3 regions of the Microvirgula curvata genome follow, and region 2 is predicted to be linked to each of the others. Evidence: predicted binding sites of a transcription regulator. Region 2 holds the regulator's gene; each other region holds the start of a gene.
What was found. The regulator sigma-54, encoded in region 2, starts transcription at its own class of promoters, with help from an activator protein. The targets are predictions, from matches to a motif close to CTGGCACGCTTCATGCTT.
Positions count from the first base shown of each region.

Region 1: the regulator sigma-54 is predicted to act here: its motif matches at 3,012-3,029, upstream of ACYVG8_RS02305 (acyl-CoA dehydrogenase family protein).
Region 3: the regulator sigma-54 is predicted to act here: its motif matches at 5,330-5,347, upstream of ACYVG8_RS18915 (circularly permuted type 2 ATP-grasp protein).

Region 1 covers NZ_BAAGUB010000004.1:31,048-38,824, reverse strand. Annotated here, with positions in the region: gene ACYVG8_RS02320 (hypothetical protein) at 1-642, shown strand, start outside; gene ACYVG8_RS02315 (hypothetical protein) at 639-1,331, shown strand; gene gor (glutathione-disulfide reductase) at 1,435-2,784, opposite strand; gene ACYVG8_RS02305 (acyl-CoA dehydrogenase family protein) at 3,061-4,170, shown strand; gene ACYVG8_RS02300 (acyl-CoA dehydrogenase family protein) at 4,182-5,309, shown strand; gene msuE (FMN reductase) at 5,365-5,937, shown strand; gene ssuD (FMNH2-dependent alkanesulfonate monooxygenase) at 5,983-7,131, shown strand; gene ACYVG8_RS02285 (acyl-CoA dehydrogenase family protein) at 7,143-7,777, shown strand, end outside.
Region 2 covers NZ_BAAGUB010000010.1:119,720-127,496, forward strand. Annotated here, with positions in the region: gene ACYVG8_RS05190 (KdsC family phosphatase) at 1-104, shown strand, start outside; gene lptC (LPS export ABC transporter periplasmic protein LptC) at 108-695, shown strand; gene lptA (lipopolysaccharide transport periplasmic protein LptA) at 673-1,242, shown strand; gene lptB (LPS export ABC transporter ATP-binding protein) at 1,239-1,973, shown strand; gene ACYVG8_RS05210 (RNA polymerase factor sigma-54) at 1,983-3,428, shown strand; gene hpf (ribosome hibernation-promoting factor, HPF/YfiA family) at 3,499-3,837, shown strand; gene ptsN (PTS IIA-like nitrogen regulatory protein PtsN) at 4,103-4,570, shown strand; gene hprK (HPr(Ser) kinase/phosphatase) at 4,563-5,519, shown strand; gene rapZ (RNase adapter RapZ) at 5,500-6,345, shown strand; gene ACYVG8_RS05235 (NusG domain II-containing protein) at 6,342-6,707, shown strand; gene ACYVG8_RS05240 (Gx transporter family protein) at 6,697-7,218, shown strand; gene ACYVG8_RS05245 (flavin prenyltransferase UbiX) at 7,215-7,777, shown strand, end outside.
Region 3 covers NZ_BAAGUB010000037.1:25,430-33,206, reverse strand. Annotated here, with positions in the region: gene ACYVG8_RS18935 (recombination-associated protein RdgC) at 151-1,149, shown strand; gene ACYVG8_RS18930 (proteasome-type protease) at 1,221-1,955, opposite strand; gene ACYVG8_RS18925 (transglutaminase family protein) at 2,027-2,827, opposite strand; gene ACYVG8_RS18920 (alpha-E domain-containing protein) at 2,877-3,818, opposite strand; gene ACYVG8_RS18915 (circularly permuted type 2 ATP-grasp protein) at 3,838-5,277, opposite strand; gene ACYVG8_RS18910 (ArnT family glycosyltransferase) at 5,675-6,250, opposite strand; gene ACYVG8_RS18905 (EAL domain-containing protein) at 6,543-7,777, shown strand, end outside.

The sequences.
Region 1 (7,777 bases), on a different contig from region 2:
AATGAGGTTGCTTTTGTCGGGGGATGCACCACGGCACTATTCGTGACAGACACCTATTCTCAAGGGCAGGTCCGACATACTGACGACGTTGATCTGATTGTTCACGTGATCAGCACTGTCGGATGGCACGTGCTGGTCGAGAAGCTGCGCAGCAAGGGATTCAGGGATTCCCTTGTCTCCAGTGAGGATCCTGTCTGCGCCATGCGGCTGGGAGAACTGCGCGTTGATTTTATGCCGGACGATGCAAGCGTCCTGGGCTTTACGAATCAGTGGTACCGGGACGCCTTCCTGAAAGCAGAGCCATATGTGCTGCCTGCTCAACTCACTATCCGGCTGATACCGCCAACATACTTCATGGCTACAAAGCTTGAAGCATACCTGCAGCGTGGAAATGATGATCCGATAGAGAGCCGGGATATTGAAGACATCCTGACGCTGATTGATGGTCGCACGGAATTGATCGGTGAAATACTGGATGCTCCCGCCGCACTGAGGGCGTATGTCGGTACACAGATGGCGGCACTGCAAATGCACCGGGATTTCGACTATGCAGTTCAAGCTGCAGCCAATAACGACAGATCAAGAGAAGAGGCGCTGTTTGACCGTATCCGGCTGATTGCCGTTCAAGGCCGCGGCGCATGAATGGCGCCCGGCGGTACGGTTTTCACTGGGCCAGCGTCAAGGGCACAGAACAAAATGAGAACCGTGATGCCGGGGGGCTATATGCCAGTGACGCCTACACTTTTGCCATCATCATGGATGCTTCGGGCAAGGGGAACGATGCGTCTTTGTTCAATGCCATCTGGCTGGACGCCTTGTTGAAACAGCTACCTGAGCACCCTCCTTCCGCTGACCGCGTCATCGGCATGATGCAGGAGGCCAGACAACCTCTTCGCCAGGCGAAGTTGTTCCAGGAAAGAGCGTGTTTTGCTGCATTGCTCATTCCTCATGACGATCATCCCTGCACCGCATTTGTTTGCGGAGATTGCCGGGTCGGGTCACAGGAAAAGGGGCAGCAAGAACAGTGGCAGACCCCTGTGCATACCCTTGAGGCCGCTCTTGCGCAGGCAGGCCGGTCACCGGATCGTCATCTTGTGACCCGAGTGCTCAAAGCTTGCCGGCTTGCCACTCCCGAGGTGATGGAGCTCAGTCAGACAGGGGGACAAGCCTGGGTTCTTTCCACGGATGGTTATTGGGACCTTCGCCGGACCAGGGAAAAGCGGCCTGCAGATGATTGCAGCTATTTGCGGTTAAGCCCGGGAGGGCCATCGCAGCAGCACGGTGACAACTTCCGTCGTGCCGGCCTGTATGCGCAGTGGTCGTCGGATTGACCACAAGCATGCCGTGATGTCATCCCGGGGGGCGGTGTCCTCATGGCCGGGACCGGGAAAACCCCGGGTTGCTCACGCAGGCCAATGAGTACTCAATGAATACTCAGCGCATCGTCACCCATTCCTCGGCGGCGGACGGGTGCAGTGCGATGGTGCGGTCGAGGTCGGCCTTGGTCGCGCCCATGCCGATCGATACCGCCAGCAACTGGATCATCTCCGCCCCGCCTTCGCCGAGCACATGGGCGCCGACCACCCGGTCGGTTTCGCCGTCGACCAGCAGCTTCATCAGCATCGGTTCGTTGCTGGCGGCAAATGCGGTTTTCATCGGCCGGAAGCGGGCGCGATACACCTTCAGTGCCGGGTAGCGTTCGCGGGCGGCTTCCTCGCTCGGGCCGACCGTGCCGATTTCCGGGGTCGAGAACACCGCCGTGGGTACCAGTGAGTGATCGACAGTCGCCGGTCGCTGACCGAACACGCTGTCGGCAAAGGCCTGGCCTTCGCGGATGGCGACCGGGGTCAGGTTGACGCGGTCGGTCACGTCGCCGACTGCGTGGATCGACGGCACATTGGTGCACGATTGCGCATCGACCCGGATCTCCCCGTTCTTTCCGGTGGCCACGCCGGCCGCGTCCAGCCCGAGCTCGCCAGTGTACGGGCGGCGGCCGACGCACAGCATGACCACATCGGTCTCGACCGTGCTGCCGTCAGCCAGGGTGGCGCGCAGTCCGTCGGCGGTTTTCTCCAGCCGGGCCAGCGTGTTGTTCAGCAGCATGCGGATGCCGCGCTGGCGGTAGCTGTCTTCCAGCGTGGTGCGGATTTCCTCGTCAAAGCCGCGCAGCACGTGCGGGCCGCGATGCAGCAGTGCGGTGTTGACGCCAAGTCCGGCAAAGATGCCGGCGAATTCGATGGCGATATAGCCGCCGCCGACAATCAGGATGCGACGCGGCAACTGTTGCAGGTGGAACACCTCGTCCGAGGTGATGGCCAGTTCCTGGCCGGGGAAGGCCGGGCCGGCATGCGGCCGGCCACCGACGGCAATCAGGATATGGGCGGCGGTCAGGCGTTTGCCGCTGGTGCTCAGACGCACGGTGTGCGCATCTTCCAGTACGGCACGTTCGGCATGGATGGTGACGCCGGCCTGGTCGAGGTTGCGGCGGTACACGCTTTCCAGACGCGCGATCTCGGCATCCTTGTTCCGCAGCAGCGTCGGCCAGTCGAAGGCGGGCTTCGGCAGCTGCCAGCCATAGGCCGCGGCCTGTTCGAACTCGGCGGCAAAGCGGCTCGCATACACGAACAGCTTCTTTGGCACACAGCCACGGTTGACGCAGGTGCCGCCGAAATTCGCCTCTTCGGCGATGGCGACGCGTGCGCCGTGCTGACTGGCGACGCGTGCCGCGCGTACCCCGCCGGAACCGGCGCCGATGACAAACAGGTCGAGATCGTATTGAGCCATGGGGCGAGAGTCTCCCGGTGAAGGCCGCAAGGGCCGGTAGGTGGGGCCGGCATGCCGGAACGAGACCGAACGATAGCAGACCGGGCCGTCTGCCGACGACCGGCGCTGCTGCATTTCCCGCATCGGGGCCATGCCGCTGTACGGATCCGGACAGTGGCACTGTCCGGATCCGTACAGAGATCGGCGCGCGGAACGGGGAAAGGCTTATATAACAGAAGGTTGGGTTTCTGGCACGCAAGCTGCTGAACAGTTATCAGAAACTTGCCGGAGCCCCTGATGACCATCCGCGCCATCGAACCGATCGTCGACATCGCCGTGCACCTGATCCGCAGCGACGATGAAGCACTGGACACCGCCCGTACCCTGGCCGCGCAATTCGCGCCGGGGGCTGCCGTGCGCGACCGCGAGCGGCGCCTGCCATGGGACGAACTGGCGGCCATGACCCGCGCCGGGCTGTGGGCGGTGACCGTGCCGCGCGAGCACGGCGGTGCCGGGGTATCGCGCCAGACCCTGACCGCGATCTTTCGCACCCTGGCGGCGGCCGATCCGTCGATTGCCCGCATCCTGCTCGCCCATGTCGACACGCTGGAACGGCTGCGGACGGCGGGCGGGGCGCAACAGCGCCTGCTGTACCGCGAATTGCTGCAGGGACGGCATTTCGCCTCCGCGCCGGCCGGCACTGTCGATGGCGAACCGGATTCCGGCGGCGCGCTGCGTCTGAACGGCGAGCTGCACCAGGTCGCCGGCGCCGGCTTTGCCGAGTGGCTGGCGGTGCCGGCCCGGGACGCCCGGCAGCGGACGTGGCTGGCGCTGGTGCCACATAACGCGCATGGCCTCGATATCGAGGATGAAGCGGTGCCGGTCGGGCTGCGCACCGTCGCTGGCGGCACGCTGCGGCTGACGCAGGTCACGGTCGCGGCGAAGTGGGTGTTCGACCTCGACGGGGCGGCCCGGTCGCCATCGCCGGTGGCGCTGTATGCCGCTGCCATCGACGCCGGCATGGCGGCGGCCGCACTGGATGGCACCCGGTGCCGGCCGGGGGCGCAGACCGATGCGCTGCTGGCGACGATCGGCGAACTGCAGGTGCGGCTGTCTGCGGCGCAGACACTGCTGCGCCACGCTGCCCGCGCGCTGGATGCCGGCAACGACGCCGATGTGGCGGTGCTCCAGGCCCGGGTGCTGTGCGGCGATATCGCGCTGCGTGCGGTCGATGCGCTGTTCGAGCTGGCCGGGCCGGTCCCGGCTGTCGATGGCGATGACCGCGATCGCTGCTGGCGCGATGCCCGGGCCCATGCACAGTACGCGCCATCCGCCGACAGTTGCCGCCAGCTTGGCGAACGGCTGCTGGACCTGCCGTCTGCCGCGCCTCTCCGCGCCCCTTTCTGACTGGAATCCTCATGACCGTTTCTCCCGTACCCCGCCGCCGCCGTCGACCGGCGCCATCGACTGATACGGCATCCCGCGCCGATGACGCGCAGGCGCTCGATGCGGCGCGACAACTGGCATTGCGGCTGCAGGGCGGTGTCCCCGACGCGCTGGCGCAGTTCCGGGCCAGTGGGCTGGGCGGCGTGGCCGTGCCGAAGGCGTATGGCGGTGGTGGCGTCGGCAGCGGCACCCTGGCGCAGCTGATCCGTCTGCTGGCGGCCGGGGACCCGGCGCTGGCCCGTATCGCGCACAGCCACTACGCGGTGCTCGAAGTGTTGCGCGCCACCGGCAGCGAGCCGCAGAAACAGGCGTTTTTCCGGCGGGCGCTGGACGGCGAACGCTTTGCCGCCGCACTGGCGGAAACCGGTGTCGACGAGGTTTGCCGGATCGAAACCCGCATTCACTGCGTTGACGGTCGCTACCGCATCGACGGACGCAAGTGCGATGCCGGCGGCGCGGCGCAGGCCGACTGGGTGGCGCTGTCGGTCAGATCCGGCGATGGCAACCTGCTGCTGGCCTTTGTCCCGCGCGGCAGTGCCGGCCTGCGGGTCGAAGCGGATGGCGGCGTGGCGATCGACGAGGTCGAGGTCGGGCCACTGGCGGTGATTCCGTACCGGGTGGTGTTCGACACGCCGGGCCGGGTCGGACCGCTGGCCCAGCTGCTGCATGCTGCCATCGACCTTGGCATCGCCGATGCCGCCCTGGCGGACAGCGCCGCCGTCTTGCGCCATGACCATGATGCGCAGCGGCTGGCGCGCTTTGGCTGGCTCGGCGCCTGCCAGGCCGCTGCCGGTGCGCTGCTCGACGACGCGGCACTGCAGGTCGATGCGCTGACCGCCGTGCCGGGCCAGACCATTCATGATGCGGCCGCGCTGGCCGTCACGGCGGCGCGGGTGCTGTGCGCCGATCTGGCATCGCAGGCTGGCGCTGCCGTGTTCGAGCTGGCCGGTCGCCGCCTGCTGGCGGATGCCGCCCGCCCGGACCGGCACTGGCGCGACGCCCGTCGTCATGACACCGGTCGTCCCGCGCGACAACAGGCGCGCGTGATCGGCGACCACTGCCTGAATGGCACACCGCCTCCGCGCCATGGCGCGTACTGACCCCATCCCTCGCCACGGCCACGGGCCGATGGCTGCACCAACAGGAGTTCATGCCATGCAACACAGACTGAAAATCGCTGCCGTCATCGGCAGCTTCCAGCGCCCGTCCCGCACCGCCGCCCTGGTGGAAGCCCTGCTGGAGCGCTTTGCCGAGCGGCTGCCGGTCGATATCGATGTGATCGAAATCAGCGATATCGGCAAGGCACTCGGCGGCGCCTTTTCGGTATCGGCCCTGCCGGAGGCCGTACGCAGACAGTTTGCGGCCGTCGAATCGGCCGACTTCCTGATTGTCGCCGCTCCGGTGTTCCGCGGCACCTATCCGGGCCTGTTCAAGCACTTCTTCGATCTGGTTGGCCAGAACGCGCTGGTCGACACCCCGGTGCTGCTGGCCGCCACCGGCGGCAGCGACCGCCATGCGCTGGTGATCGATCACCAGTTGCGGCCGCTGTTCAGCTTCTTCCAGTCGCTGACGCTGCCGATCGGCGTGTACGGCACCGAAACCGACTTCAGCGACTACCGGGTCAGCAGCCCGGCGCTGCAGGCGCGCATCGACCTGGCGGTCGAGCGGGCCCTGCCGCTGCTGCGGGCCAGGCAGGCCCGGGGGGCGGCCGAGCTGCTGGCGGCCTGAATGACCTCACCCTTGTTCCCGACTTCCCCGATACAGAAAGCGACCATGCAGGTTTTCTGGTTTTTACCGACCCACGGCGACGGCCACTATCTGGGCACGTCGCACGGCGCCCGCCCGGTGACGCTGGCCTATCTGAAACAGATTGCCCAGGCAGCCGACGAACTGGGCTATTACGGCGTGCTGATCCCGACCGGGCGCTCGTGCGAGGATGCCTGGGTGGTGGCGTCCGCACTGGCGCCGCTGACCCGGCAACTGCGTTATCTGGTCGCCGTCCGGCCCGGCATCATTTCGCCGACGGTTTCGGCGCGGATGGCGGCGACGCTGGACCGGCTGTCCGGTGGCCGGCTGCTGATCAATGTCGTGACCGGCGGCGATCCTGACGAAGCGCAGGGCGATGGCGTGTTTCTCGACCATGGCCAGCGCTATGCGGCCGCGCGCGAATTCCTGCATATCTGGCGCCGCGTGCTGCAGGGCGAAAGCGTCGACTATGACGGGGAATACCTGAAAGTCAGAAAGGCCAGGGCGCTGTACCCGCCGCTGCAGCAGCCGTACCCGCCGCTGTACTTTGGCGGCTCGTCGGATGCGGCGCACGACCTGGCCGCCGAGCAGGTCGACGTGTACCTGAGCTGGGGCGAGCCGCCGCAGGCGGTGGCGGAGAAAATCGCCGACGTGCGCGCCCGCGCCCGGCGGCTCGGGCGCGAGGTGCGCTTCGGCATCCGCCTGCACGTCATTGTGCGCGAGACGGCCGCCGAAGCCTGGGCCGCCGCCGACAAGCTGATCGAGCAGGTGTCGGACGAGACGATCGCCGCCGCACAGCAGTCGTTCTCGCGCTTCGATTCGGAAGGGCAGCGGCGCATGTCGCAACTGCATGGCGGCCGCCGCGACCAGCTGGAAATTGCGCCGAACCTGTGGGCCGGCGTCGGGCTGGTCCGCGGTGGCGCCGGCACGGCGCTGGTCGGCGATCCGGAAACCGTGGCGGCACGCATTCTCGAATACGCGGCGCTCGGCATCGACAGCTTCATTTTCTCCGGTTACCCGCACCTGGAGGAAGCGTACCGCTTCGCCGAACTGGTGTTTCCGCTGCTGCCGCTGGGGCTGCGTGAGCGCGTGGCCAGCAGCGGCAACCTGACCGGCCCGTTCGGGGAAATGATTGCCAACGACATCGTGCCGATGCGCGAACGCCCTGCAGCCTGACGGAGACGCCGATGCTGAATACCCTGGCCCCGCCGATCGCCGGGCGTGCCCGCCCGCGTCACGACGATATCTTCGCCATTGCCGATGAACTGGCGCAGCGCTTCGCCGCCACGGCCGTGGCGCGCGACCAGGCGGGTGGCACACCGAAGGCCGAGCGCGATGCATTGCGGCGCAGCGGGCTGCTGACGCTGGCCATCCCGCGCGAGTTCGGCGGGCTGGGGGCCAGCTGGAGCGAGATGCTGACCATCGTGCGCCGCTTTGCCCGCGTCGATGCGTCGATCGCCCATGTGTTCGGTTTCCAGCATCTGATGCTGGCGACCGTGCGCCTGTTCGCCGGGCCGGCGCAGTGGCAGCCGTGGTTCGAGCATACCGCGCGGCGGCAGTGGTTCTGGGGCAATGCGCTGAACCCGCTCGATCCGCGCACCCAGGCCCGGCCGCGGCCGGGCCACTACCTGTTTGCCGGGCAGAAGCGCTTCTGCTCCGGCGCACTGGACTCGGAAATGCTGATCGTGTCGGCGCGGCATGCCGATGACCAGCGGCTGCTGATTGCCGCCGTGCCGACCGCGCGCAGCGGCATCACCCTGCTGGATGACTGGGACAGCATCGGCCAGCGCCAGACCGACAGCGGCACGGTGCAGTTCGAGCA
Region 2 (7,777 bases):
CCGGTCGCCATGGCGGCCACGGCGCGGTGCGCGAAGTCTGTGAACTGATCATGCAGGCCCAGGGCACGCTGGACGCGGCGCTCGCGCCGTACCTGGAAGACTGAGCCATGTTCGCACTCCGCAATGCCTCGCGCCTGTTCCCGCTGCTGCTGGCCGTGATCCTGATCCTGCTGACGCTGTGGCTGGAATACCTGCTGTCGATGCTGCCGGCCGGCCGCGACCCGGTCAACCGCGGTACGGTCGAGTACATGGCGTCCGACTTTGTCGGCACCAGCTTCGACGCCAATGGCCGCATCGACCGCCACGCCTTCGGCAAATCCATGTGGCAATATCCGGAAGACAAGCGGGTATTCTTTACCGACTCGACGCTGGAACAGTACAGCCTGGGACGGAAGGATCTGTCGATCTTTACCACCAGCGGCCTGTACAACAACGATACCGGCATCGCCTTCCTCGACGGCAAGGTCCGCGCCCGGCGAGAGCCTTCGGCGCAGCATCCGCTGCCGGCCACGCTGGACACCACCCGCTTGACCGTCGATACGCGCAAGCGCACCGCCGACACCCTGGCGCCGGCAATCTACGTCGAAGGCGGCAACCGCATTGACTCGGTGGGTTTCCACTACGCCGATGCCACCCAACAATACAAACTCAAATCGCGCGTCAGGATGACTTATGCTCCGCCGAAATCCGAATAATTCCTTCCGCCTCGCCGCAGGTGCCCTGATCGTCTGCAGCGCCCTCGCCGCCCATGCCGAAAAGGCCGACCGCAGCAAACCGATCAATATCGAAGCCGACCAGGCCAGTCTCGACCAGCAGAAGGGCGTGACCGTCTACGAAGGCAATGTGATCCTGACCCAGGGCACATCGAAGCTGACCGCCGCCAAACTGACGGTGAACCAGGACAAGGCCGGCAACCAGTACGGCACCGCCATCGGCAACCCGGCCACCTTCCGCCAGCGCCTCGACCCTGACAGCGACGGCAAGGTCGAGTGGATCAACGGCAAGGGCCAGCGCATTGACTACGACAACGCCAAGCAACTGGTTACAATCTATGACAACGGCAGAGTTCAGCGCGGTGGCGACGTCGTCACCGGCAATGTGATCATCTACGACGGCAAGACCCAGCAATTCCAGGCCACCGGCACCCGCAGCGATGCCCATGGCCAGGCAATGAAGGGCGGCAAGGGCCGTGTCACCGTGGTGATCCAGCCGCGTGAAAAGAAGGAAGGCGCCAATAAATGACGCAAGCCACCAGTCGCCTCAGCGTCCGCCACCTGCAGAAGCGCTACAAGAAGCGCACGGTGGTCCAGGATGTCTCGCTGGAAATCAACAGCGGTGAGGTCGTCGGTCTGCTCGGTCCGAATGGTGCCGGCAAGACCACCAGTTTCTACATGATCGTCGGCCTGGTGCCGGCCGATGCCGGCGACATCCATATCGACGATATCGATGCCAGCCATCTGGCCATCCACCAGCGTGCCCGGCTCGGCATCGGCTATCTGCCGCAGGAAGCCTCGATCTTCCGCAAGCTCACGGTCGAGGAAAACATTCTCGCCGTGCTCGAGCTGACCGGACTGAAAGGGGCGAAGATCCAGGAAGAACTGGAGCTGCTGCTCGACGATCTGAACATCGCCCACCTGCGCGACAACCCGGCGCTGTCGCTGTCCGGCGGCGAGCGCCGCCGGGTGGAAATCGCCCGCGCGCTGGCCATGCGCCCGCGTTTCATCCTGCTGGACGAACCGTTTGCCGGCGTTGACCCGATTGCCGTCATCGATATCCAGAAGATCATCTCCTACCTGAAGGAGCGCGGCATCGGCGTACTGATCACCGATCACAATGTTCGCGAAACCCTGCGCATCTGCGATCGGGCTTACATTATCAATGCCGGCAGCGTACTTGCCGCCGGCAAGCCCCAGGCGCTGGTCGAGGACGAAAATGTCCGCCGCGTCTACCTGGGCGAGCATTTCCACCTCTAGACAGCGGCCATGAAGCAAAGCCTCCAGCTCAAGCTGGGTCAGCAACTGACCCTTACGCCCCAACTGCAACAGTCGATCCGGCTGCTGCAGCTCTCGACGCTGGACTTGCAACAGGAAGTGGAACAGTTCATCGCCGACAATCCGCTGCTGGAGCGCGACGAGGGCCGTGACGAAAACGGCGCGGAAGTCAGCGATGCCGGCGAGATTGCCATCAACGGCCATGACGAGCCGCGCGAGCCACCGCAGCAGCAGGACGGGGCCGGCGGCAACGACGACAGCGCCACCGACCTGAACCTGGTCAACGACTGGTCCAGCTACGGCCGCAACGGCAGCGACGAAGACGACGACTGGGACCCGCACCAGAACCTGACCCGGGCCACCACGCTGCGCGAGCATCTGCTGGCGCAGCTGGCCGAGCTGCCGCTGTCGGTCCGCGACCGGGCAATGGCGATGGTCATCATCGAGGAACTGGACGACGACGGCTACCTGCCCTGCCCGCTGGAAGAGCTTGCCGTCCATCTGCCGGCGGAACTGGAGATCGATCCCGACGAGCTGACCGTGGCGCTGACCCTGGTCCAGCAGTTCGAGCCGGCCGGTGTCGCCTCGCGCGATCTGACCGAATCGCTGCTGCTGCAACTGGCGGCCCGGCCCGAGTCGCCGGCCAGGCCGCTGGCGCAGGACATCGTCCGCCACCACCTGCCGCTGCTCGCCAACCGCGACTTCACCCGGCTGCGCCGCGCCACCGGTGCCGACGACGAATCGATCCGGCAGGCCCAGGCGCTGATCGCCTCGCTGAACCCGCGTCCGGCCGCCGGTTTCGGCAGCGGCGACACCCACTACGTGATGGCCGACGTGCTGGTCCGTCGCGATCGCAACGGAATCTGGCTGCCCCTCTTGAATCCTGCGACTCAGCCCAAATTGAAAGTAAATCAGCTGTACGCGCAGATGCTCAGCCGGCACCGCGGCGAGGCCGGACAATTGTCCGGCCGGCTGCAGGAAGCCAAGTGGCTGATCCGCAACATCGAACAGCGGGCCGACACTATACTCAGGGTGTCGCAGGTCATCGTCGAGCGACAGCAGGCGTTCTTTGATCAGGGTGAAGTCGCAATGCGCCCCATGGTGCTGCGCGACGTCGCCGACGAATTGGGATTGCACGAGTCGACCATCTCCCGCGTGACCAGCAGCAAGTATCTGATCTGTCCGCGTGGCGTGTTCGAACTCAAGTACTTCTTCGGCACGGCGCTGGACACCGATTCCGGCGGCGAATGCTCGGCAACCGCCATCAAGGCGCGGTTGCGCAAGCTGATTGCCGACGAAGACCCGCACAAACCGCTGTCGGACAGCGTGCTGGCCGAACGGCTCGGTGACGAGGGCATCCAGGTTGCCCGCCGCACCGTCGCCAAGTATCGCGAGGCATTGCTGATACCACCGGTAAACCAGCGGAAAACGATTTAACGCGCGTCAAGGCGCGCCCCCTGCGTATCCAGCAACATGGATACGCCAGCCCACCAGAAGGAGTTAGGGTATGAACCTGAACATCACCGGCGTCCATCTCGAAGTCACTCCGAGCCTGCGCGACTACCTGTCGGAAAAAATCGACCGCATCACCCGCCACGTCGATAACGTCATTGCCGTCAACGTCGCCCTCTCGGTCGAGAAACTCGACCAGAAAGTGACGGTCGACGTTCACCTGAAGGGCAAGGACATCCACGTCGAGGAAGTCGCAGCCGACATGTATGCGGCCATTGACCTGGTTGCCGACAAGCTGGACAGACAGGTGCTGAAGCACAAGGAGAAGAGTACGGATCACTTCTCGGACAAGGCGCACAAGGCACAGGAGCTGTCCGCCGGCTCCGAAGCCTGAGCCTGAAGAAGACTCACAAGGGCAAGCGCCCGCGGTCGTCGTGCCGCTGGCTCAGGCCTGACTGAAAGGGGGGGACTGCCGGAAACGGCAGTCCCCCCGTTTGATTGCGGGCCCTCGCGCCCGGAGGGGTGCCGGCACAGGCATTCCGCTGCCGGTCCGCCCTTTGCTGGTGCAGACCGGCCGGGGTGCCCACTAATGCGGCAGACGCTCCCGCCGTAACCGGCTAGAATGGCCCCGTTTTGATTACTCGTACTCGTTGACGACCATGAGTCTGATCGCAAAGATCCTGCCCAGCACCGACCACCTGCTCGTCGATCTCGACGTCAGCAGCAAGAAACGCGTGTTCGAGCATGTCGGCATCCTGTTCGAGAACGCCTACGGCATTGCCCGCAGCACCGTTTTCGACAGCCTGTTCGCCCGGGAAAAACTCGGCTCCACCGGACTCGGTCACGGGGTTGCCATCCCGCACGGTCGCGCCAAGGGGCTCAAGGACGTCGCCGGCTGCTTCATCCGCCTGAAATCCCCGATTCCGTTCGACTCGCCCGATGGCAAGCCGGTCAGCCTGCTGTTCGTGCTGCTGGTGCCCGAGCAGGCAACCGACCTGCATCTGCAGGTACTGTCGGAACTCGCACAGATGTTCAGCCGCCGCCAGCTGCGCGAAGCGCTGGCCGCCGCACCGGATGCCCAGACCCTGTTCCAGCTTCTGACCACCCAGCAGGACAGCCATGCCTAGCATCACGGTCAGGAAGCTTTATCAGGACAACCGGCAGAAACTCAATCTGAACTGGGTCGCCGGCTCGTCCGGCATCGACAACCTGATCGGCACCGACGACCAGCGGCCAACCCTGGCCCTGGTCGGCCACCTGAACCTGATCCACCCGAACAGCCTGCAGGTGCTCGGCGTCGCCGAATGCGACTACCTGAACCAGCTGGGACAGGACGCGGCCCGCGAAGCGCTGGAGCAGCTGTTCCGGCTGCCGATGTCGGCCATCATCGTCGCCAACGGCCAGCCGGTTCCGGCCGCACTGAAGGCCGCCTGCGAACACCAGCGCGTGCCGCTGATCGCCTCGAGCCAGGCCTCGCCGTACCTGATGGACGTGATGCGCATCTACCTGGCGCGAGTCCTGGCGGTGTCCACCGTGCTGCACGGCGTGTTCCTCGACGTGCTCGAGGTCGGCGTGCTGATTACCGGCGACAGCGCGATGGGCAAGAGCGAACTGGCACTGGAACTGATTTCCCGCGGCCACGGCCTGGTGGCCGACGACGCGGTCGACCTGTTCCGCATCGGCCCGGAAACCCTGGAAGGACGCTGCCCGGACATGCTGCGCGATTTCCTTGAAGTGCGCGGCCTCGGCATCCTCAATATCCGCACGGTGTTTGGCGAAACCGCCATCCGGCCGAAAAAGATCCTCAAACTGATCATCCATCTGGTCAAGGCCACCGACCAGATCATGCAGGACATCGACCGGCTGGCCATCCAGTCGGAAACGCAGGAAGTCCTGAACGTCAAAATCCGCAAGGTCACCATTCCGGTGGCTGCCGGTCGCAACCTGGGCGTGCTGGTCGAAACCGCCGTTCGCAATTACATTCTCCAGCTCAGGGGCATCGACAGCACGCGCGACTTCATCGAACGGCAGACGCGCATGTTGAGGGAGCAGGAAAATGCAGCTGATCCTGATTAGCGGACTGTCCGGCTCGGGCAAGAGCATCGCCTTGCGCATGCTCGAGGACAGCGGTTTCTATTGCATCGACAACCTGCCGGCCAGCCTGCTGACCAGCGTGGTCGAGCAGGTGCGCCCGTTCGGCTACGACCATGTCGCCATCAGCGTCGATACCCGCTCCGCGGCCGCACTCGGTGCGCTGCCGGCGGCGCTGGACACGCTGCGCGCCAGCGGTGACGACGTCCGCGTGCTGTTCCTCGACGCGCAGACCGATACCCTGATCCGCCGCTTTTCCGAAACCCGCCGCCGCCACCCGCTGTCCGGCTGCGCGCTGACCATTCCCGAATCCGTGGCCCAGGAGCGGCAGATGCTGGGCGATGTCGCCGAGCTCGGCCATCGCATCGACACCAGCGACCTGTCCGCCAACCAGCTGCGCCGTTATGTGCGTACCTTCGTGTCGCTCGACATCGGCTCGCTGGTGCTGATCATCCAGTCGTTCGGCTTCAAGCATGGCGTGCCGCTCGACGCCGATTTCGTGTTCGATACCCGCTGTCTGCCAAACCCGTACTACGACCCGGAGCTGCGGCCGATGACCGGCCGCGATGCCCCGGTAGCTGCCTTTCTTGCCGCCGAGCCGCAAGTCGGCCAGATGGAGGACGACATCGCCGGGCTGATCGAACGCTGGCTGCCGGCCTTCCGTCTCGACAACCGCAATTACCTGACCGTCGCCATCGGCTGCACCGGCGGCCAGCACCGCTCGGTCTATCTCGGCGAACGCCTCGCCGCCCGCCTGCGCCAGGGCGAGCAGACGGTACTGGTCCGCCATCGCGAACTCGACGAAGCATGATTCCACTCCGCGCCGGCGACGCGCTTGCGCTGCTGCTCGGCGCGGCGCTGGTCGTCGCCAGCGCCCTGCACTTCTGGCGTGACGGCATCGGCGAGACCCTGCGCGTGCGCGCCGACGGCCGGGTGGTCGAAGACCTGCCGTTGCGGCTGAACCGCACCCTGTCAGTGCCCGGCCCGCTTGGCACCACCGTGGTCGAAGTCCGCAACGGGCGTGCCCGCATCGCCACCGATCCCAGCCCGCGCCAGTACTGCGTGCGCCACGGCTGGCTGTCCCGCCCTGGCGAAATGGCGATCTGCCTGCCGAACCGGACCAGCATTGAAGTCCTGCGCCGGCAACAGGAGTACGACAGCCTTGGCTACTGAGCGCGTCATCGAGCTGCACGCCCTGCCGGCCGATCGTCGTCTGGCGCGGCTGGCCGCGCTGGCCATCGTGCTGGCGCTGTTCGACGCCGGCATCCCGACGCCGCTGCCCGGCATCAAGCCCGGTTTTGCCAATATTGTCACCCTGCTGGCACTGGAACGGCTCGGCCTGCGCGCCGCCATCGCTGTCAGCGTCCTGCGCATTTTCGCTGCCGCGCTGCTGCTCGGCAGCCTGTTCACCCCGGGCTTCTTCCTCAGCGCGGCCGGGGGGGCGGCCAGCCTGCTCGGGCTGGCGCTCGCCCATCGCCTGCCCCGCCGCCTGTTCGGCCCGGTCACCCTGTCGCTGATTGCCGCGTTCTGCCATATCGGCGGCCAGCTGCTGCTGGCCAGACTCTGGCTGATTCCGAGCAACGGCCTCGGCTATTTCGTCCCGCTGTTTGCCGCCGCCGCCTTCGTCACCGGCACGCTGAACGGTATCATGACCACCCGACTGCTCGCTTCACGCCCCCAATGACCCCTCCCGCCACTGTTACTCTGGCCCTGACCGGTGCCTCCGGCCTGCCGTACGGGCTGCGCCTGCTCGACACCCTGCTGCAGGCTGGCGTCCACGTCCGGCTGCTGTATTCACAGGCGGCACAGATCGTCGCCCGGCAGGAAATGGGCTGGACCCTGCCGTCCCGCCCGGCCGGGGTCCAGCGCGACCTTGCCGCCCGCTTTCACGCCGCAGACGGCCAGCTGGCGGTCTATGGTCGCGACGAATGGTTCGCCCCGGTCGCCAGCGGCTCGAATCCGTCCGATGCGATGGTGGTCTGCCCGTGCTCGATGGGCACGCTGGCAGCCATCGCCCACGGGCTGTCCGACAACCTGATCGAACGCGCCGCCGATGTCAGCCTGAAAGAGCGCCGCCCGCTGATCCTGGTGCCGCGCGAAACGCCGTTCTCGGTCATCCATCTGGAAAACATGCTGAGCCTGGCCCGCGCCGGCGCGATCATCCTGCCGCCATCGCCGGGCTTTTACACCCATCCGCAGACGGTCGACGACCTGGTCGACTTCGTGGTCGCCCGCATCCTCGA
Region 3 (7,777 bases), on a different contig from region 2:
CATGCGGCTTTGCGGCGCAAATCATCCAAAAACAGCGGCTTATGTGCCGGATCAGTTGCGGCGGCACGCGGCAGCCTGCAATCGGCCGTGCCCGGCCGGCGTCCAGCGCTTACAATCGCCGCCTTGCCATCAACTCAGGAGCGCTACGCGATGTGGTTCCGCCAGCTTGCCCTCTTCCGCCTCGACCCCAGACAGCTGCCCGATTTCGACAAGCTCGAAACCGCCCTGGCCCGGCATCCGTTCGCCACGTGCGGCGGGCTGGACTGGTACAGCGACGGTTTCGTCCCCGCCGCACCGCACAAGCCGGACCAGATGCTGGCCCGCGCCGGCGGTGCCGCGCTGGTGACGCTGAAGCGCGAGGACAAGGTGCTGCCGGCCGCCGTGGTGCGTGACTTCGTCGAACGCCGCGTGGCCGAGATCGAGGAAAAGGAACTGCGCCAGGTCGGTCGCAAGGAAAAGAAGGAACTGCGCGAGACGGTCGAGGACGATCTGCTGCCGCGCGCGTTCACCAAGAGCGGTCGCAGCCGCTGCTATATCGATCCGCAATCCGGCTGGCTGGTCGCCGATGCCGGCGGGACCAAGGCCGAGAACCTGGTCAGCGCCATCCGCGAACAACTGCCGCCGTTCCCGGCCCGCCTGCCGCGCACGGCGCTGTCGCCGGCCACGGCCATGACCATGTGGCTGGCCGAAGGCGCACCGGACGGTTTCGAGCTCGACAGCGACTGCGAACTGAAATCGCCCGGCGATGATGGCGCCACCATCCGCTGCGCGCGCCAGGATCTGACCGCGCAGGAAGTCCGCCAGCACGTCGATACCGGCAAGCAGGTCACCCGCCTCGGGCTGATCTGGCAGGAACGCATCCGCTTCGTGCTGACCGACAAGCTGGAACTGAAACGGGTCCAGTTCCTCGACGTGATCGAGGACGAGGCCAGCCAGGCCGGCGACGACGCCGAAGCGCTGTTCGACGCCACCCTGCTGCTGATGGTCGGCGAGCTGCGTGGCCTGATCGGCGAGCTGATCGAGGCGCTCGGCGGTGAACTGCCGGTCGATGGCGAATCGTCACCGGCGCCAGCACCGGCACGGCCGGCGCCGGCCGTCACGCCGGCAGCGGCACCGGCCGGAGACGCGTCGGTACCGCCGTGGGAATGACGGTACAACAATGAAAAAACCGCCGCGAGCAGCCCTCGCGGCGGTTTTTTCATCCGGGCCAGGTGGCCGGCTCAGTCGAACCAGTCCGCATCCGGCAGGCCGCCAAACACCTGGCGCAGGCCTTCTCCCCAGCCCCGGCTCAACTGGTGGAAATACGGGTCGTCTTCGCCGATGCGATGGGGAACCGCCGGCGCGAACGAGTCGGTGCGGTAGATCAGCATGTCGATCGGCAGCCCGACCGACAGGTTGCTGCGCACGGTCGAATCGAACGAGATCAGCGTACATTTGGCGGCTTCTGCCAGCGGCGTGCGGTAGTGCAGCACCCGGTCGATGATCGGCTTGCCGTACTTGGCCTCGCCAATCTGGAAATAGGGCGTGTCCTCGCTGGCCTCGATGAAATTGCCCTGCGGGTAAACCTGAAACAGGCGCGTGACCTCACCCCGGATCTGCCCGCCGATCAGGAAACTGCCACCATAGTCGACGCCCTGGTCCAGCGTGGCATGCCCGGTACTGTCGCGCGCCATGACCTCCCGGATGGTGCTGCCCAGCAGGCTGGCCGCGTCATACATCGATGCCACGTTCATCAGGTTCGGCCCGTCATGGCCCAGCCGCTGGCGCAGCAGGCTGATCACGCTCTGGGTAGTCGCCAGATTGCCCGAGTTCAGCAGCACCAGCAGGCGCTCGCCGGGCGCCTCGAACACGGTCATCTTGCGGAAGGTGGAAATGTGGTCGATACCCGCATTGGTCCGCGAATCCGAGGCAAACAGCAGGCCGGCTTCCAGCCGCATGGCTACGCAATAAGTCATGGCGATCGTGTACAGGAAAATCGTTTGGAGGGCATCACTGTAGCCTGTCGGCTCCGGTCTGCCACGCGCTTTTACTGATCTGCTGCCGACGACACCACCCGGGCCGCGATATGCATGATTTCATCGCCGCCGCCGACCCGCATGCCGCGCACCGGGCAGGCATCGAGATAGTCGAGCCCGACCGCCAGCTTCACATGCCGGCCGGCAGCCAGGCACAGATTGCTGGCGTCGTAGCCCAGCCAGCCGCCGTCCATCCACAGCTCGGCCCAGGCATGGCTGGCGACATGCTCGATATCGGTGGCCAGATAGCCGCTGACGTAACGCGCCGGCACGCCGAGCCGGCGCGCGCAGGCAATCATCGCGTGGCTGTGGTCCTGGCACACGCCCAGCCGGCCGGCGAACGCTTCTGCCGCCGAAGTGGCCGCATGGGTCACGCCCGGCGTATACGGCATGTGCTCCGCCAGCGCCACCATCAGGTGCTCGAAGCCCCGGCGGCGATCGGCCATCACCGCACCGGCAAATCCGGCGGCGAAACCGGACAGCGCGGCATCGGCAAGGCTCAGCGGCGTATCGCGCAGGAACACCTCGGGCGGCAACCGGTTGTCGGTTTCGACATCCGCCTCGCGATCGTCGGTCTCCACCGTGCCGACCGCGCGCAGGTGGATGTCGACATGCGGCACGTCGAGCGTCAGCACATGCAGCGTATTGCCGTAGGCATCGGTCCCCGCTTTCGCCCGCGCCGGCAGCTCCAGCCGCCAGTCGAGTACGCGCACGCGCGCCGAGGAGCGCGGCGTCAGCCGCAGATACTGGATGCTGCGCCGGACCGGGTGGTCGTAGCGGTAAATCGTGTCGTGTTCGATGGCCAGCTTCATGACGGGCTCCCGGCAGAAAAGGAATCGGAGCGGCGTGCGCGGCCGCGCATCAGCCGGCTTCCAGATAGGCGGTCTGGATCGCTTCGCCGAGTTCGGCCGAACGCGCCAGGAAACCGGTCAGCCATTCGTGCAGTCCCTCGGCCAGGATCTCGTCAACCGCCCCGTACTCGAGGCTGATCGCCAGTTGCCCGGCCAGTTGCTTGGCAATGCGGCCGGCATCTTCCCCGCCCTGCCCGCCCCTGACCTCGGCCAGGTTGGACCAGATTTCGGCATAGCAGGCGCGCAGCGAACGCGGCACGTCCGGACGCAGGATCAGCAGTTCGGTCACCCGCCGTGCATCCAGGCTGTCGCGATAGGCAGCGTGATAGGCCTCGAACGCCGACAGCGAACGCAGCAGCGCACTCCAGGCGTAGAAGTCCGGTGCGCTGTCCTCGGCGGCTTCGGCCACCAGATGCGACTTCACGTCCAGCAGCCGCGCAGTATTGTCGGCTCGCTCGATAAAGATGCCGAGACGGATAAAGCAGAAGGCGTCATTGCGCTGCAGGGTGCCGTGCGTCGCGCCGCGGAACAGGTGCGAGCGCTCCTTCACCCAGTCGAAAAACGACGACACGTTCGGCACGCCGCGCGCGGGCAGCGTACGGCCTTCGAGCCAGGTGGCATTGATCGCCTCCCACATTTCCGCCGTGATCTGGCCACGCACCGCATGGGCGTTTTCGCGCGCGGCCTTGATGCAGCTGAGCACCGAGGACGGGTTGTCCAGATCCAGCGCCATGAAGTCGAACAGCCGTTCGACGTCCAGTTGAACCTGCTTGGCCTCGAAGGCCTGCAGCGAGCCGGTCACCACCAGCGGCGCATTCAGTTCGATGCCGCTGCCGCGCGATTGCGGCAGCAGCGACAGCGAGTGGGTGACATCAAGCATGCGCACCAGATTTTCGGCGCGCTCCAGGTATCGGCTCATCCAGTAGAGCTGGGCAGCAGTGCGCGAGAGCATGGGATCGGTTCCGTAGTCTTTAGAGGGAGGGGCCGGATTCCAGCACCCAGGTGTCCTTGGTGCCGCCGCCCTGTGACGAGTTCACCACCAGCGAACCGGCCTTCAGCGCGACCCGGGTCAGCCCGCCGGCCACCATCGAAATCTCGCGGCCGGTCAGCACGAACGGTCGCAGGTCGATATGGCGTGGCGCGATGCCGCTGTCGACAAAGGTCGGGCAACTCGACAGGCACAGCGTCGGCTGGGCAATGTAATTGGCCGGTGCGGCTTCTATCCGGCGGCGGAAATCGTCGATTTCCTGCCGGCTGGCCGCCGGGCCGACCAGCATGCCGTAGCCGCCGGCACCATGGACTTCCTTCACGACCAGCTCGGGCAGGTGGGCCAGCACGTGTGACAGGTCTTCCGCACGCCGGCACTGCCAGGTCGGCACGTTGTACAGAATCGGCTCCTCGCCAAGGTAGAAGCGGATCATGTCCGGCACGAACGGATAGATCGACTTGTCGTCGGCCACCCCGGTGCCGATCGCATTGGCCAGGATCACCGTGCCCTGACGATAGGCGGACAGCAGTCCCGGCACGCCAAGCATCGAGTCACTGCGGAAGGCCAGCGGGTCGAGAAAGGCGTCGTCGATGCGACGGTAGATCACGTCGACCCGCTGCGGCCCCGCCGTGGTGCGCATGAACACGCCGTCGTCGTTGACGAACAGGTCCTGGCCCTCGACCAGCTCAACCCCCATCTGCTGGGCCAGGAACGCATGCTCGAAGTAGGCCGAGTTGTACGGCCCCGGCGTCAGCACCACCACCGTCGGCGCCTCGACCTGGCTTGCATGGCGCAGCGTGTTCAGCAGCAGGGTCGGATAGTGCTCGACCGGGGCGACCGGATAGCGGGCGAACAGCTCCGGGAACAGCCGCATCATCATCTTGCGGTTTTCCAGCATGTAGCTGACGCCGGACGGCACGCGCAGATTGTCTTCCAGCACGTAGTAGCCACCGTCGGCGTGACGGATCAGGTCCACCCCGGCGATATGGGTATAGATGTCGTGCGGCAGGTCCAGCCCCTGCATCGCCGGCTGGTACTGGGCATTGGCAAACACCTGCTCGGCCGGAATCAGCCCGGCGCGAACGATGTCATGGTCGTGATAGATGTCGTACAGAAAGCGGTTCAGCGCACTGACCCGCTGGCGCAGGCCGGCTTCCAGCATCCGCCACTCGTCGGCCGGCACGATGCGCGGCACGGTGTCGAACGGGATCAGCCGCTCGGCGCCGGCTTCGTCGCCGTAAACGGCAAAGGTGATCCCGGCCTTGTGGAACAACAGATCGGCTTCGGCATGCTTGTCCGCCAGCCACTGCGGCGTATGCGCATGCAGCCAGTCGGCAAACGGCTGGTAGTGCGGGCGCACGGCGCCCGAGGCAAGCAGCATTTCGTCGTAATGCGCCGGTGCCGGCAAGGTAAGCGCGTGCATGGCTGCTCCCGTGTCTGATTCGCCGCAGGGGTGCGGCGTACGCTCCACGCAGACGCAAATGCCGTGCCAGCACGGCGGTTACGCACGGGAAGACGCTGTCAGATCATCATAGATGGCAGCCGGGCCTGACCTGCGCGCGGCGCCTGCAGTCAGTGCGCGGCGCGCTCGAACAGGGTCAGGTGTTCCGACGTGTCACCCTCCTGACTGCCTCGCCAGAACAGCGCCCAGCCCGATGGTAGCGGCATCGGCGCGCCCCGGGTTTCGGCCAGCAGCTAGCGGCAGTACTACCAGTCTGGCAGCAATCGGTTCAGATAGCGCCGTGTCCGGCAAGCGGGCAGCAGCACCGGCAGCAGCACGCTGCTCAGGGCAAAGATCGCCGGAATGAACAGCCCCTTGCTCATCGCGGCCATGCCGACCCCCAGCCCCAGCCAGACCGCATCACGCCGGCGCACAGCGCAACATCGGTAAACAGGTCGTGCACGTGCTTGATCATGCCGACCGAGCCGAGATACAGCGCCAGCGTCATCAGCACCCACCGGTCAGTCAGTCGTGCCGCAGCAAACGAGGCCCGGGCAAACAGCGTGGCAAAGACCGCCGCCAGCCCGGTGTAAAAGGCGCTGGCCAGCCGTGCGGCGTCATGCAGTGGCAGGACGGGTCGAAGCCAGTGGGCAAACAGCGTTGCCGTCCAGTAATACAGCGGCGGTTTTTCCAGAAACGGCTGGCCGGCATTGGTCGGCACCAGCAATTGCCCGCTTTCGACCATATGCTGAATGATGCCGAAGCTGTAGGCCTCGTCCTGTTTCCAGGGGGTATGGCCAAGCGTGCCGGGCAACAGGCAGACCAGCAGGGCGCACAGCAGCCCGATGGCCAGCGGCCAGGACAGCGTGAGCCAGCCGCCCGTCCGCCATGTGTCGCGGACGGGGGAAGGGATGGCGGCAATGGGGGAGCGGAAAACAGTCGGGCTCGAGCTCATGGCTGGGCAGGTCGCAAACAACAGTATTCGTGTCATTTTGCCCGACAGCAATTAGTGCTCAATGAGCGCTTTCATGCTGGCCGGCCCGGTTTTTTCCACCAGGCGGAATTCGGCTGAAATAACAAATATCGCTAAATACCCAGATAGCAAATGTCGATATGATGTGCATGGGCAGAGACGCACCGGCCCGGACAGCAGGCCCGATCGCGAAGGAACGCCCTCCCCTTCGACACGGGGCCTGTCACGCAGGCCGAAATAACGAACAGACAAGCTCGGTCCCGGAGACGCAAACGTGTTCACCCCCTTAGTCAAACTGGCAGGCAAGCTCAGGCGCGGCGCCCTGGCCTCGGCCGAACTGCAGGCGCTGGCGCAGGCCATCGATGCCGTGGTCAGCATTGACAGCCGAAACCGGATCACCTTCTTCAACGCGGCGGCTGAAAAGCTTTGGGGTTACCGTCGCGACGAGGTGCTGGGCCGGAACGTCAGTCTGCTGGTACCGTCCGACATCCGCCCGGTCCACGATTCGCTGATCAACCGCAACCGGGATACCGGTGTCGACCGCATTGTCGGCACCCGGCGCGAAATCCGCATCGAACGCAAGGACGGCTCCACGTTCTGGGGCAGCATGTCGCTGTCCAAGGTCCGGCTCGGCAAGAAAATCACCTATACCGCTTTCATCCGCGACGTCAGTGCCGACGTGCAACTGCGCGAAGAACGTCACCTGCTGTCCCTGGTTGCCCATGAAACCGACAACGCGGTCATCATCTGCGACGGGAACATGCAGATCCAGTTCGTGAACCGCGGTTTCACCACGCTGTTCGGCTACCAGCTGGAAGAAGTGCGCGGCAAGCGGCCGGCCCATGTGCTCGCCGGCCCGGAAACCGACCGGGAAACGCTGGAACGGGTCAGTCAGGCTGCCCTGCGCCCGGAGAGCATCTATGAAGAACTGCTGCTGTACGGCAAGCAGGGCGATGCCACCTGGGTCTCGACCGTGGTCAATCCGACCATCGGCAAGGATGGCCGCCTGCAGCATTCGATCTCGGTACTGACCAATATTTCGGAAACCAAGCAACTGCAGCTGCTGCAGGACAGCATCCTGGAAGCCGTGGCCTGCGGGCTGCCGGTCAGCGAAGTGGCCGAGCGCATCTGCCTGCAGGTCGAGCGCATTGCACCGGACGTGATCGCCTCGGTGGTACGCATCGACAAGGAAGGCTGTATCCGCCCGCTGGCCGCACCCAGCCTGCCGGACAGCTATATACAACTGCTCGACGGTCTGCCGATCGGCCCGAATGTCGGCTCCTGCGGCACGGCCGCCTTTCGTGGCACCCCGGTCATCGTGTCGCAGATCGACACCGATCCGCTGTGGGCCGATTACAAGCACCTGGCCCTGCCGCTGGGGCTGCAGGCATGCTGGTCGATTCCGATCAAGGCGCGCGACGGACGGGTGGTCGGCACCTTCGCCCTGTACTACCGCAAGCAGGCGCGGCCTTCGCAGTTCCAGCATCGCATCATCGATGCCTGCGTCTA